DNA from 3 places in the Telluria sp. Soil_C_11 genome. Region 2 is predicted to be linked to each of the others. Evidence: predicted binding sites of a transcription regulator. Region 2 holds the regulator's gene; each other region holds the start of a gene.
The links. Region 2 encodes sigma-54, which starts transcription at its own class of promoters, with help from an activator protein. Its sites were predicted from a motif close to TGGCANGNAANCTGCTTT; they were not measured.

Region 1: the regulator sigma-54 is predicted to act here: its motif matches at 2,162-2,179, upstream of AC3A6M_RS14895 (PEP-CTERM sorting domain-containing protein).
Region 3: the regulator sigma-54 is predicted to act here: its motif matches at 2,509-2,526, upstream of AC3A6M_RS14395 (DVUA0089 family protein).

The regions. Positions count from the first base shown of each region.
Region 1 covers NZ_JBDGIN010000008.1:63,489-67,693, reverse strand. Annotated here, with positions in the region: gene AC3A6M_RS14900 (glycosyltransferase) at 1-1,134, opposite strand, end outside; gene AC3A6M_RS14895 (PEP-CTERM sorting domain-containing protein) at 1,236-2,066, opposite strand; gene AC3A6M_RS14890 (cyanophycin metabolism-associated DUF1854 family protein) at 2,403-2,882, opposite strand; gene AC3A6M_RS14885 (cyanophycin metabolism-associated ABC transporter) at 2,886-4,205, opposite strand, start outside.
Region 2 covers NZ_JBDGIN010000006.1:206,369-210,573, forward strand. Annotated here, with positions in the region: gene AC3A6M_RS12660 (enoyl-CoA hydratase/isomerase family protein) at 1-912, opposite strand, end outside; gene hpf (ribosome hibernation-promoting factor, HPF/YfiA family) at 1,011-1,373, opposite strand; gene AC3A6M_RS12670 (RNA polymerase factor sigma-54) at 1,446-2,936, opposite strand; gene lptB (LPS export ABC transporter ATP-binding protein) at 2,940-3,728, opposite strand; gene lptA (lipopolysaccharide transport periplasmic protein LptA) at 3,725-4,205, opposite strand, start outside.
Region 3 covers NZ_JBDGIN010000007.1:261,895-266,099, forward strand. Annotated here, with positions in the region: gene AC3A6M_RS14390 (OsmC domain/YcaO domain-containing protein) at 1-2,067, opposite strand, end outside; gene AC3A6M_RS14395 (DVUA0089 family protein) at 2,614-3,147, shown strand; gene AC3A6M_RS14400 (YkvA family protein) at 3,208-3,456, opposite strand; gene ftsZ (cell division protein FtsZ) at 3,708-4,205, shown strand, end outside.

The DNA.
Region 1 (4,205 bases), on a different contig from region 2:
CGCATCGTCGAGCCTGGCCGCCGGCAGGCCGGCGCCCACGCCCAGGGCCGCCACGCGCGCCGCGTTGTCGAACTGGTCGTGCGCCAACGGCACCACCAGTTGCGGCACGCCCGCGCGCAGGGCCTCGGCCGTGGTGCCGATGCCGCCGTGGTGGGCCAGCAGCGCCAGGTGCGGCAGCAGCCGGCGCAGCGGCACGTAGTCCTGCCACAGGATCGCCGGCGGCAGGCCGGGCGGCAGCTGTTCGCGGTGCGGGGTCAGGAAGATGGCGCGCAGGCCGAGTTGTTGCACGGCCCTGGCGGCATGCTCGAAGTAGGCGCGGGCCTGGGTGTTGCCGGTGCCGTGGGTGAAGGCGACCGGCCTCCCCGGCCCACCAAGGAAGCGTTCGAGTTCGGGCGACAGCGGCGCGTCCGGTTTCGGATCGAACAGCGGGAAGCCGGCGCGGTACAGGGGCCGGGGCCAGTCCGGCTGGGTCGGCGCGAACCATTCCGGGAACAGCGTCACCGACAGGTCGGGCACGCCGAACAGGTGCTCGAGCATGCCGGCCACCGGCGGCATCCCGCGCGCGGTCCGCGCCGCGTTCACGTCGCCGAGTGCCACCGGATCGATCAGGCTTGCCGCCAGGCGCCGCAACAGCCAGCGCCGCAAGCCCAGCGGCACCCAGGGCGGCACCCGCCAGGGTCCGAGCATCAGCGGATCGTGGACGGTCGGCAGATTCTGCGGCGCCAGGTAAGCCGCCGCCACTTTCAGGCCGGGACGGGCGTTGCGGCACAGGTCGGCCTCCGGCAGGGCCAGCGGATGCACCAGCAGCACGCAGGTTTCCTCGGCCGGCAGGGCGGCGACGAAAGGCACGATCCGCGCCATCGCCGGCCGCGTCGCGCGCCAGACCACGCCGAAGCCGCGCGTCGCATGCCAGAGGTCGGGGTCGGCCAGCACGGCCTCGTCGACGGGCAGGCCGACGAAGGGCAAGCCGGTGTCCTGCACGAACGGCGCGTGCTGTCCGGGCGCGAGAAAGCTGACGCGGTGCCCGCGCGCGCGCAGGGCCAGCGCCAGCGCCATGAAGGGAAACAGGTCGCCGGCCGAGCCGATGGTGACGACCACGAAGTGCAGCTTGGGGTTGGGCTCTGTCGGGGACATGGCGCCACTCTAAATGAAAACACCCCGCACGGCGTCAACCGTGCAGGGTGTCGGGATGGCCCGTCTCAGGTCCGCGGACGGACCTGGCGGCAAGCGCGTGCTCAGCCGCGGCGTGCGCGGCGGATGCCGGCGAAGCCCATCAGGGCGATGCCGAACAGGGCCAGCGAGCCCGGTTCAGGCACGTTGGTGACCGGCGGCGGAGTGGTGTCGGTGAAGTCGATGTTCAGCGCGGCGCTGGTCAGGTTCAGGTCGCCGGTGACGCCGAGGCTGAAGTTCAGCGACTTGCTGCTCATCAGCTCAGCCAGCAGGTTGTCGTAGGACATCAGCGAGTTGGCCAGCGAGAAGTTGCCGGTGTAGTCGGTGGTCGTGGTGTCGGTCTTGGTGACGGCGACGGTGTAGAAGGTGGCGGCCTTGCACGAGGAATCGTGCGCGACCTGGTCGGCGGTGCAGATGACGCCGTTCTTCACATACACGTCGGCGCCCTTGACTGCCGGGCCGGTCACCGTGTCCGAGGCCAGGCTCGGGGTGCCGGCACTGGTCTGGCCGGCAAAGGTCAGGCCGGTGAACTGCAGCTGGACCGATTCCTTCTCACCCGTGCGGGTCACCGGCACCGTGGTGGTGGTGGTGGTGGTGGCGGTCCTGTTCTGGCCCGAGACGACCACCGAGGTGGCCGAGCTCGAGGTCGAGATGCCGGTCACGCTGCTGAACGGATCGGTGCTGTCGTCCGCGAAGGTGAACGAGAAGCCGATGCTGTTGATCTTGAACTGGCCCGGCAGGAAGGCCGAACCGTTGAAGCTGCCCTGGTAGGTCGTGTTGTTCAGGTAGTTCGGCACGCCGCTCGCATTGAGCGTGACGACGGTAGCCGAGGCCTGGGAAGCTGCCCCGATCAGGAGCGCGCCAATTGCAGCTTTGATCGAATTTTGGATTTTCATATTTTCTTGTATGTAAGTGATGAGGATGCTACGGCCAGCGTGAATCGTTAAACATGAGCAGAAAACAATTTACCGTTGGTACCGGCAGTTAAATATAAGCAATGTCCGTGCCAGAAATAAATTGTGATCTAAATCAATAATTTGCGTTTCGGATAAAATACCGGTGTAAATATTTCCGACAAAGAAAGCAACTTAAGTTTCTTTGAAGAAATTCATTGAACGGGCCCGGCGACTCCGGTATGGCCCAAAAAAACGCTCGCAGTGCGGTCGCACGGCGAGCGTTGTCGGAAAGGACTGGACCCCAGGCACCGGCTGGACCGGCGCCTGGCAGGCGCATCAGAGGAAGCGGTCGAGGATCTTCCGGCTGCCCTTATCGATCGCAAACATGTCGCGGATCAGGAAATGGATGCCGTGGCTGTCCGACACCAGCAGCGAATAGGCGCCCAGGCGGCGGATGTCTTCCTCGCCCTTCAGCACGAACTCGGTGTCGCCGCGGTCGGTCTTCACGCGCCAGGTCGAGGGCGTGGCGAAGCTGGACACGCCCTGGATCGACAGGATCTCGGGCATGAATTCGCGCCCTTCCAGTTCCTCGCTCACCAGGCTGCGGATGTCGGCCGGCATGGCGTCCAGGTCGTCGATCCAGGCGACTTCCTTGCCGCCCTCGCGCACCAGCGAGATGCCGCGGCTCGGGGCCTGGACCGGGAAGGAGCGCACCGGCGCGACGCCGACGAATTCCTCGCCCTCGGCATTGGTCAGCACCAGCTTGCCGAAGGCGTCGCGGCGCAGTTGAAACGGTGATTGCAGTACGGTCGTCATCGATTAATCTTCCTGGCTGGAGTCGTCCGGATCCTGGTCGACGTTGCGCGCCTGCGCTTCGTACAGGCGGAAATACGCGCCTTCGCGCGCCATCAGTTCGTCGTGGCTGCCCTCTTCCACCACCGCGCCGCGGTCCAGCACGACCAGGCGGTCGGCGCGGTGCAGGGTGGACAGGCGGTGCGCGATCGCGATCGTGGTGCGGCCCTGGACCAGGTTGTCGAGCGCCTTCTGGATTTCCTTCTCGGTTTCCGAGTCCACCGACGACGTCGCTTCGTCCAGGATCAGGATCGGCGGATCGATCAGCAGCGCGCGCGCGATCGAGATGCGCTGGCGTTCGCCGCCGGACAGGCCCTGGCCGCGTTCGCCGACCATCGAATCGTAGCCCTGCGGCAGGCGCAGGATGAATTCGTGGGCGTGGGCGGCGCGGGCGGCGGCGATGATCTCTTCGCGGGTCGCATGCGGCTTGCCGTAGGCGATGTTCTCGGCGATGGTGCCGAAGAACAGGAAAGGCTCCTGCAGCACCAGGCCGATGTGGCGGCGGTAGTCGGCCACCGCGAAGCTGCGGATATCCTTGCCGTCGAGCAGGATCGCGCCTTCGGCCACGTCGTAGAAACGGCAGATCAGGTTCACCAGGGTCGACTTGCCGGAACCGGAATGGCCGACCAGGCCGACCATTTCGCCGGCCTTGATGTTGAGCGAGATGCCGCGGTTGACGGCGCGGTTGCCGTAGCGGAAGCCGACTTCGCGCAGCGCGATATTGCCTTCCACCTTGTCGAGCTTCACCGGATTGGCCGGCTCGGGCACGCTCGACACATGGTCGAGGATGTCGAAGATGCGCTTGGCCGCCGAGGCCGACTTCTGCGTGACGGAGACGATGCGGCTCATGGAATCCAGGCGCACGTAGAAGCGGCCGCTGTAGGCGATGAAGGCGGACAGCACGCCGACCGTGATTTCGCCCTTGCTCACCTGCCAGATGCCGAAGCACCAGATGATCAGCAGGCCGAGTTCCGTCAGCAGGGAGACGGTCGGCGAGAACAGCGACCACACCTTGTTCAATTTATCGTTGACGGCCAGGTTGTGCTTGTTCGCGTCGCGGAAGCGGGAGGCTTCGCGATGCTCCTGCGCGAACGCCTTCACCACGCGGATGCCGGGAATGGTGTCGGCCAGCACGTTGGTGACCTCTCCCCAGACGCGGTCGATCTTCTCGAACCCGGTGCGCAGCTTGTCGCGCACCACGTGGATCATCCAGGCGATGAAAGGCAGCGGCACCAGGGTGATCAGGGCCAGCTTGGCGTTGATGCTGAACAGGATCGCGCCGGTCAT
Region 2 (4,205 bases):
GCGCACCAGCGAGCGTTCCATGCGCAGGCAGCCGGCCACGTCCATCGTGGCGCCGCGCACCAGCATCTCGCGCGTCACGCACATCATCAGCGGCGAACGCTGGCGCATGGCCGCCAGGGCCTTCTGCGCGAATGGATGGTCGTCGCCCTCCAGCGAGGCCATCACGGCCTGCACGGACGATGCACCGAAATGCCTGTCGACCAGCGCGCGCCGGGCCTGCAGTTCGCTGGCCCCTGCCTGCGATGCGAACGGCGCCGCGAAGGCGCGGATCGCGGCCGGCAGCTGCGCGCCCGGCGTCGCGGCGATCAGTTCCTGCAGCGCCGGCAGTTGCGCGGCGGGGACGAACACATCGGCCAGGCCGACATACAGCGCATCGGCGGCGCCGATGGTGAGGCCGGTCAGGCCCAGGTACATGCCGAGCGCGCCCGGCGCGTGCGACAGGAAGTGGCTGCCGCCGACGTCCGGGAACAGGCCGATGTTCACCTCGGGCATGGCCATCTTCGTGCGCTCGGTCACGATGCGCAGGCCGCTGCCCGGGCCGCCCTGGGCGATGCCCATGCCGCCGCCCATCACGACGCCATCCATCAAGGAGATGTAGGGCTTCGGATAGAAATGGATCAGGTGGTTCAGTGCGTATTCTTCGGTAAAGAAGTCTTCCAGCAAGGCACTGCCGCCCGTGGGCGTGGCATGCCCGGCCTGGTGGAAAAAGCGGATGTCGCCGCCCGCGCACAGGGCCTTGTCGCTGGTGCTCTTGACAACGACGGCGTCGACGCCCGCATCGTCGCGCCAGGCCAGCAGGGCCTCGGTGAGGGCGCGCACCATCTCCAGCGACAGCGAGTTCAGGGCCTTGGGACGGTCCAGGGTAATGTTGCCGGTGCCGTTCGCCACCCGGGTCTGCACGTATTCGCTCATGTTTTATTGTTTGAAAAGGAAAACGGCATTCTAGCGCGCAAAAAACGAAAAGGGCGCCAATGCGCCCTTTGCCTACCTGTGCTGTGCCGGCGGAATCGTCACGCTGCGGCGGCAGCTTCTTCTCCCCCTTCGTTGGCCATGCGTTTCAGCGGAGTGTTACTGTGATCCTGCAGCATCTGCTTGTACTTCTGGACTTGCCTGTCGAGTCGGTCCATCAGCATGTCGATCGCGGCGTACAGGTCATGCGCGGCGCTCGCGACGTGAACGATCTTCCCGGCAACGCGCAAGTTGATCTCGGCCTTCTGGCGTTTTTCTTTCTCGGTGAGATTGTCTATGCAGAGGATGACGTGGGAGTCGATCACTTGATCGAAATGGCGGGTGATGCGTTCGAGCTTGTTCTGTACGTATTCTCGGATTGCTGGGGTTACATCGAGATGATGTCCGCTGATAGTGAGATTCATACACACTCCTTTGAAGATGCGCCGCCTGTCATGCGCACATCGCGCTTCGGGCAGCGTTGTTGCAAGAGCTTGCTACAGGGATTTGCGAAGGCTGACGGGCGGGATCTTCAGCGCCTCACGGTATTTCGCGACCGTGCGGCGTGCGATAACCATTCCCTGTTCCCCCAGCATCTCCGCGATCTTGCTATCGGATAAAGGGTTCTTGGGGTCTTCTGCTCCTGTGAGTTGTACGATGAGAGCCCGGATCGCGGTCGAGGAGGCCTCTCCCCCTGCCTCGGTCGCGACGTGACTCCCGAAAAAGTACTTCAGCTCAAACATGCCGTGCGGCGTCAGCATGTATTTCTGAGTTGTGACGCGAGAAATTGTGCTCTCGTGTAGACCTAGTGTATCAGCTATCTCACGTAAAACAAGGGGCCGCATGGCAACCGCGCCATGGGAGAAAAAGTTGCGCTGCCGCTCGACAATAGCCTGGGCGACACGCAGGATCGTGTCGAAACGCTGGCGCATGTTCTTGATGAGCCACTTCGCTTCCTGCAGCTGCGCGGCCAGCTGCGACTCCGATTTCCCCTGCTTCATCAGGGCGGCGTACAGGCTGTTCACGCGCAGGCGCGGCATCACGTCCGGATTCAGTTGCACGCTCCAGCCATCCTTCGCGCGGCGCACGATCACGTCCGGCACCACGAAGTCGGAGACGTCGGCAGCGAAGGCCGCGCCCGGATGCGGGTTGCACTGGCGGATCACGGCCTGGGCTTCGCGCAGGTCCTCGTCGTCGCAATCGAGGGCCTTCTTCAGCTTGTTGAATTCGCGCTGCGCGAACCAGGTCAGGTAGCGTTCGACGATGGTCAGCGCCATGCGCCGCGTCACCATCGGCACGCCGGGCATGCGGCGGATCTGCAGCGCCAGGCATTCGGCGGCGCTGCGCGCGCCCACGCCGGGCGGGTCCATGCTCTGCACCAGCGCCAGCGCGGTGCGCAGTTCCTCGAACTCGATCTCCAGTTCGGGCGGCAGGCGCGCGTGCAGTTCGTCCAGCGATTCCTCGAGGTAGCCATTGTCGTCGAGGGTGTCGACGACGATCTCGACCAGTGCGCAGTCACGCGGCGAGATGCAGGTCAGGCGCACCTGTTCCATCAGGTGTTCGCGCAGCGAGACGGGGCTGGCTTCCAGCTGCGGGCGGCCGTCTTCTTCCTCGCCGCCGCTGCCGGAGCGGCCCGGTTCGCCCCAGTCCATCTCCTGCTCGCCGCCGCCGCTGTCGCCGGCGTCGTTGCCTTCCTGGCTGCCCTCGGCTTCGGCGCCGCCACCGCCCTCCTCGCCCTGGCCGGACGCGGGCGGCGCATCGGGCGTGGTCGAGGTCGACGCGCCATTGTTGATCGCGCCGTCGGCCAGCAGGCGCACGGAGCGGTCGAGCGGATCGTCGAGGCGTTCGAGCAGCGGGTTGTCGCTCAGGACCTGTTCGATCTCCTGGTGCAGCTCGAGAGTGGACAGCTGCAGCAGCCGGATCGACTGCTGGAGTTGCGGCGTCAGCGCAAGGTGCTGTGATGTCTTGAGTTGCAGCGTCTGTTTCATGGACTACATCCGGAAGTGTTCACCCAGGTAGACGCGGCGGACCGATTCGTTGGCGATGATATCGTCGGGACGACCGGATGCCAGTACCGCGCCCTGGTTGATGATGTAGGCGCGGTCGCAGATGCCGAGCGTCTCGCGTACGTTATGGTCGGTGATCAGCACGCCGATGCCGCGCTCCTTCAGGAAGCGCACGATGCGTTGGATCTCGATTACCGCGATCGGATCCACGCCGGCGAACGGCTCGTCCAGCAGCACGAAGCGCGGATCGGTCGCCAGCGCGCGCGCGATCTCGACGCGGCGCCGCTCGCCGCCCGACAGCGACAGCGCCGGGTTCTCGCGCAGCTTCTCGATCTGCAGTTCGGCCAGCAGCTCGTCGAGGCGTTCCTCGATGCGCGCCTTGCCCAGCGGCTTGCCGTTCTCGCGCTGCAGTTCCAGCACGGCGCGGATGTTCTCCTCCACCGTCAGCTTGCGGAACACCGAGGCTTCCTGCGGCAGGTAGGACAGGCCGAGCATGGCGCGGCGGTGGATCGGCAGGCTCGTGATGTCGGTGCCGTTGATCACGATGGAACCGGCGTCGGCCGGCACCAGGCCGACGATCATGTAGAACGAGGTGGTCTTGCCGGCGCCGTTCGGACCGAGCAGGCCGACCACCTCGCCGCAGGCGACCTGCAGCGAGACGTCGCGCACCACCAGGCGCTTGCCGTAGCTCTTCTGCAGTCCCTTGACGACCAGGGTGCTGCCGCCAGCGTGGGCGGCGGCGTCTGCGTCTGCGTCTGCGTGGACATCGATCATTGCTTGGCTGCTCCTGCCGGCTGCGCTGCCGGCGCCTGAGCGGGCGCACTGCGGCGCGGCGCGATGATGATGGTGCTGCGTCCGCCGCCCGGCTTGCTCTCGCCGCTGGCGTCGTTGTGCACGTTCGCCTGCTCGGTGCGGTTGTCGTAGGAGATGAAGGGACCGTTCACCTCGCTCGTCATGCGCTTGCCTTCGAGCTGCTTGACCACGGCGTTCGAGAACAGCTTGACCACCTCGGTGCGCTCGTCGTACTCGATGCGCTGGGCCTGGCCCTCGGTCCACAGGTCGGGGCCGCCGTCGCGCTTCTGGCGGAAGCTCGCGGTCTTGCCCGGCGCGGCCGTCAGCGTCAGCAGCATGTAGCCCTCCGGCGTTTCCTTCAGCACGGCCTTGTCCGACTTGATCAGCAGGGTGCCGCGCGTCAGCACCACGTTGCCGGTCAGGATACGGGTCTGGGTCGCTTCATCGATATGGCCGTCG
Region 3 (4,205 bases), on a different contig from region 2:
CGAGCCCAGCACCGCGTCCATGCGCGGATTGCCGAACATGCGGCGGAAGTTGACGACGTAATCTTCCAGTTCCAGCTCGTCGTCGAGCACCACTTCCAGCACCGCATTCATCGCCTGGTAGAACAGCTTGCGCTCGACCGTGTTGTCGTTGTACTGCAGGAAGGCGCCGACCAGCTCGTGCGCCTCTTCAAAATTCTTCAGGGCGAGATTGATCAGCAGCCGCAACTCGAGCACCGTCAGCTGGCCCCAGTCCGTGTTCTCGTCGAACTCGATGCCGATCAGCGTCGCGATGTCGGAATACTCGTCCAGCTCGTTGTTCTCCAGGCGCTCCAGCAGCGCCGCCAGTGCGGCATCGTCCAGGCGGTGCAGGTTCAGGATGTCTTCGCGGAACAGCAGCGACTTGTTGGTGTTATCCCAGACCAGGTCTTCGACCGGGTAGATCTCGGAATAACCCGGCACCAGGATCCGGCAGGCGACGGCGCCCAGCTCGTCGTACACCGCCATGTACACCTCCTTGCCCATGTCTTCGAGAATGCCGAGCAGGGCCGCGGCTTCCTCGGCATTGGCGTCGTCGCCCTGCGCCGTGAAATCCCACTCGACGAAATCGTAGGCCGCCTTGGCGCTGAAAAAGCGCCACGACACGACGCCGCTGGAGTCGATGAAGTGCTCGACGAAGTTATACGGCTCCGTGACGGCCTCGCTCGCGAAGGTCGGCGCCGGCAAATCGTTCAGGCCCTCGAAGCTGCGCCCCTGCAGCAATTCCGTGAGGCTGCGTTCCAGCGCCACCTCGAAGCTGGGGTGCGCGCCGAAGGAGGCGAACACACCGCCGGTGCGCGGGTTCATCAAGGTCACGCACATGACCGGATAGGCCCCGCCCAGCGACGCATCCTTGACCAGCACCGGAAAGCCCTGCGCTTCCAGTTCCTGGATCCCGGCCACGATGCCGGGGTATTTCGCCAGCACCTCCTGCGGCACGTCCGGCAGCGCGATCTCGCCTTCCAGGATCTCGCGCTTGACTGCCCGTTCGAAGATCTCGGACAGGCATTGCACCTGCGCTTCGGCCAGCGTGTTCCCGGCGCTCATGCCATTGCTGGCGTAGAGGTTTTCGATCAGGTTGGACGGGAAATAGACCGTTGCACCGTCCGACTGCCGCACATAGGGCAGCGACACGATACCGCGCTTCGCATTGCCCGAGTTGGTGTCGACCAGGTGCGAGGCGCGCAGCTCCCCGTCCGGGTCGTAGATGCCGAGGCAGTACTCGTCGAGGATCTCCGCCGGCAGCGCATCGCCGGGACCGGGCTGGAACCAGCGCTCGTCCGGATAATGCACGAAGGCCGCGTTGGCGATCTCCTCGCCCCAGAAGGCGCCGGCATAGAAATGGTTGTTGCTGATGCGCTCGATGTACTCGCCCAGGGCCGAGGCCAGGGCGCTTTCCTTGGTCGCGCCCTTGCCGTTCGTGAAACACATCGGCGAATGCGCATCGCGGATATGCAGCGACCACACATTCGGCACGATATTGCGCCACGACGCGATTTCGATCTTGATGCCCAGCTCCGCCAGCAGGCCCGACATGTTCGCGATGGTCTGTTCCAGCGGCAGGTCCTTGCCCGGGATATAGGTAGCCGCGTCGCCGGCCGGCTGCAAGGTCAGGAGGGCCTGGGCGTCGGCGTCCAGGTTGTCCACTTCTTCGATCACGAACTCGGGACCGGCCTGCACCACTTTTTTCACGGTACACCGTTCGATCGAGCGCAGGATGCCCTGGCGGTCCTTTTCGGAGATATCCGGCGGCAGCTCCACCTGGATCTTGAAAATCTGCTGGTAACGGTTTTCCGGGTCGACGATATTATTCTGCGACAGGCGGATGTTTTCGGTCGGGATGTTCCGGGTATTGCAGTACAACTTCACGAAGTAAGCCGCACACAGGGCCGACGACGCCAGGAAATAATCGAAGGGGCCTGGCGCCGAGCCATCGCCCTTGTAGCGGATAGGCTGGTCGGCGATGACGGTGAAGTCATCGAACTTGGCTTCGAGGCGCAGCTTGTCGAGGAAGTTGACTTTGATTTCCATGGAAGAATTCCAAAAATGATGCGAACAATGATATCGGGCCTGCGCGATCGGACGATCGGCCATTCAAAACATAAAGCCCTGTGAGGACAGGGCTCTAGCGGTCAATCAGCGGCGGGAAGCAAGGCCATCGGACGTGGCGGCCTCGAATGAACAAGCGCGGCTCCGCCAGGCAATGGGGATGACAGGACAGTATCCGTCGGTGGCGCATTCCCGAATGGCACCGGACGCCTATTATAAGGCCAAGCGCCGCCCGGCCGGCTGAAAACCCATCCTCTCTTCCGCCGCGCCGGGGCAAGCCACCTTGAATCGCGAGCTTTATCCTTGCAACGCGACTTCTTGTGTCGAAGAAATTTACACTTTCACCAGGCAAGAACGTTCGCCCGCCCGAGGATTCGTGCAAATACATTTCCAAAACAATAAGTTATAAATACTGAAAGTTCCTGGCACGGATCATGCTCTACGTTTCCGACAGGAATACCAGAACTACCGCGGAAGCGCTGGGATGTCCTGAGGACAGTGAATTCATCAATCAAAAAGGGGAAGTAAATGAAAGTTGGCAAAGCAATCGGACGTCACCCAATCCTTCGCACGATCTCGGCCTGCGTGCTCGCCGCCGCATGCTCGGTCTCGGCCCACGCGACCACGCTCACGACCAGCGGCACCCTGCCGGATGAGCCACTCGGTGCCTATCAACTGTACAACTTCGACGTCACGGCCGACGGCACCACTACGCTGTTCCTGGACGGCAATACGGATGCCTGGCTCGGGGTTTTCTCCGGTACCAACGTGATGAGCAATGCCACCTTCATCGCGCAGGATGATGACAACGGCGGCAATCTGGACAGCTTCCTGAGCCTGAACCTGGCCGCCGGCAGCTACACGGCCTGGATTACGACCCACGGCAGCTTCTGGAACACCAACACGAACGCGATTTCCATCAACCACGACCACACGCCGATGGCTTACACGCTGACGATCAATGGCGAGGTTGCGGCTGCCGATGTTCCCGAGCCGGCTTCGATGGCCTTGCTGGGCCTGGGCCTGGCCGGTTTCGCCGCAGCACGCCGCCGCAAGGCCTGATGCCGCATGCTCCCGGCAGGTGCGCCTGCCGGGGCACACCCGGGGATGCGCACGGCATCCTCAGGCAAACCTGCCCATCCGGCGCGTGCTGGCGAAGCCCTGGGTGATCGGCACCGGAAGCAGCTTCAGCAGGTAATGCAGGGCCAGCGGGACCAGCACCATATCGTCGACGGCGCCCAACAGGGGGATCGCCAGGTTGAACGGGGCCAGCGCATACAGCAGCAGGCCGGCCGTGACCGGCAGCAGCCAGCCCGGACGGGCATCGTGGCGCAATGCGAACCACAAGAGGCGAAGGTCCGCTTTGCTCATACGCCACATCATCAGCAACAGTCTTTTCACCGGATTCCCCTTCCCAGGCAGTAGACCGCCAATGTGCGGCCGAAGTGCGCGCACACAAGGTCCTCTCCATTATGCATGGCGCATACGGCCTTTTTCCGGCATTGCACGCACTTTTACAAATGCTTTCGCCTGTAACGTTTACAAGCTTTCGTACACAGGATTTAACAAGTAGTCTGTTGGGCTCAGCAGTAGCAAGCGCAATTTTCTATACGGAGTCTTCCTTGTCCGAACCAATCAATCCCCAACCGAAGACGGTCATCAAGATCATCGGCGTCGGCGGCGCCGGCGGCAACGCCATCAATCACATGGTGTCCTCCGGACTGGCCGACTTCGAATTCATCTGCGCGAATACGGATGCGCAGGCGCTGTCGAACACTGCCACCGAAATGCGGATCCAGCTCGGCGAGAGCGGCCTCGGCGCCGGCAGCGACCCGGTGGTCGGGCGCGAAAGCGCGATCCGCGAACGCAGCATCATCGCCGACGCGCTCAAGGGCGCCGACATGGTGTTCCTTACCGCCGGCATGGGCGGCGGCACCGGCACCGGCGCCGCGCCCGTGATCGCGGACGTGGCGCGCGAGCTGGGCATCCTGACCGTCGCCGTGGTGTCGAAACCCTTCGAATTCGAAGGCCCGCGCCGGACCCGCGTGGCCGAGGAAGGCATCGCGGTGCTGGCGCGATGCGTCGATTCGCTGGTCATCGTCCTGAACAGCCGCCTCGAG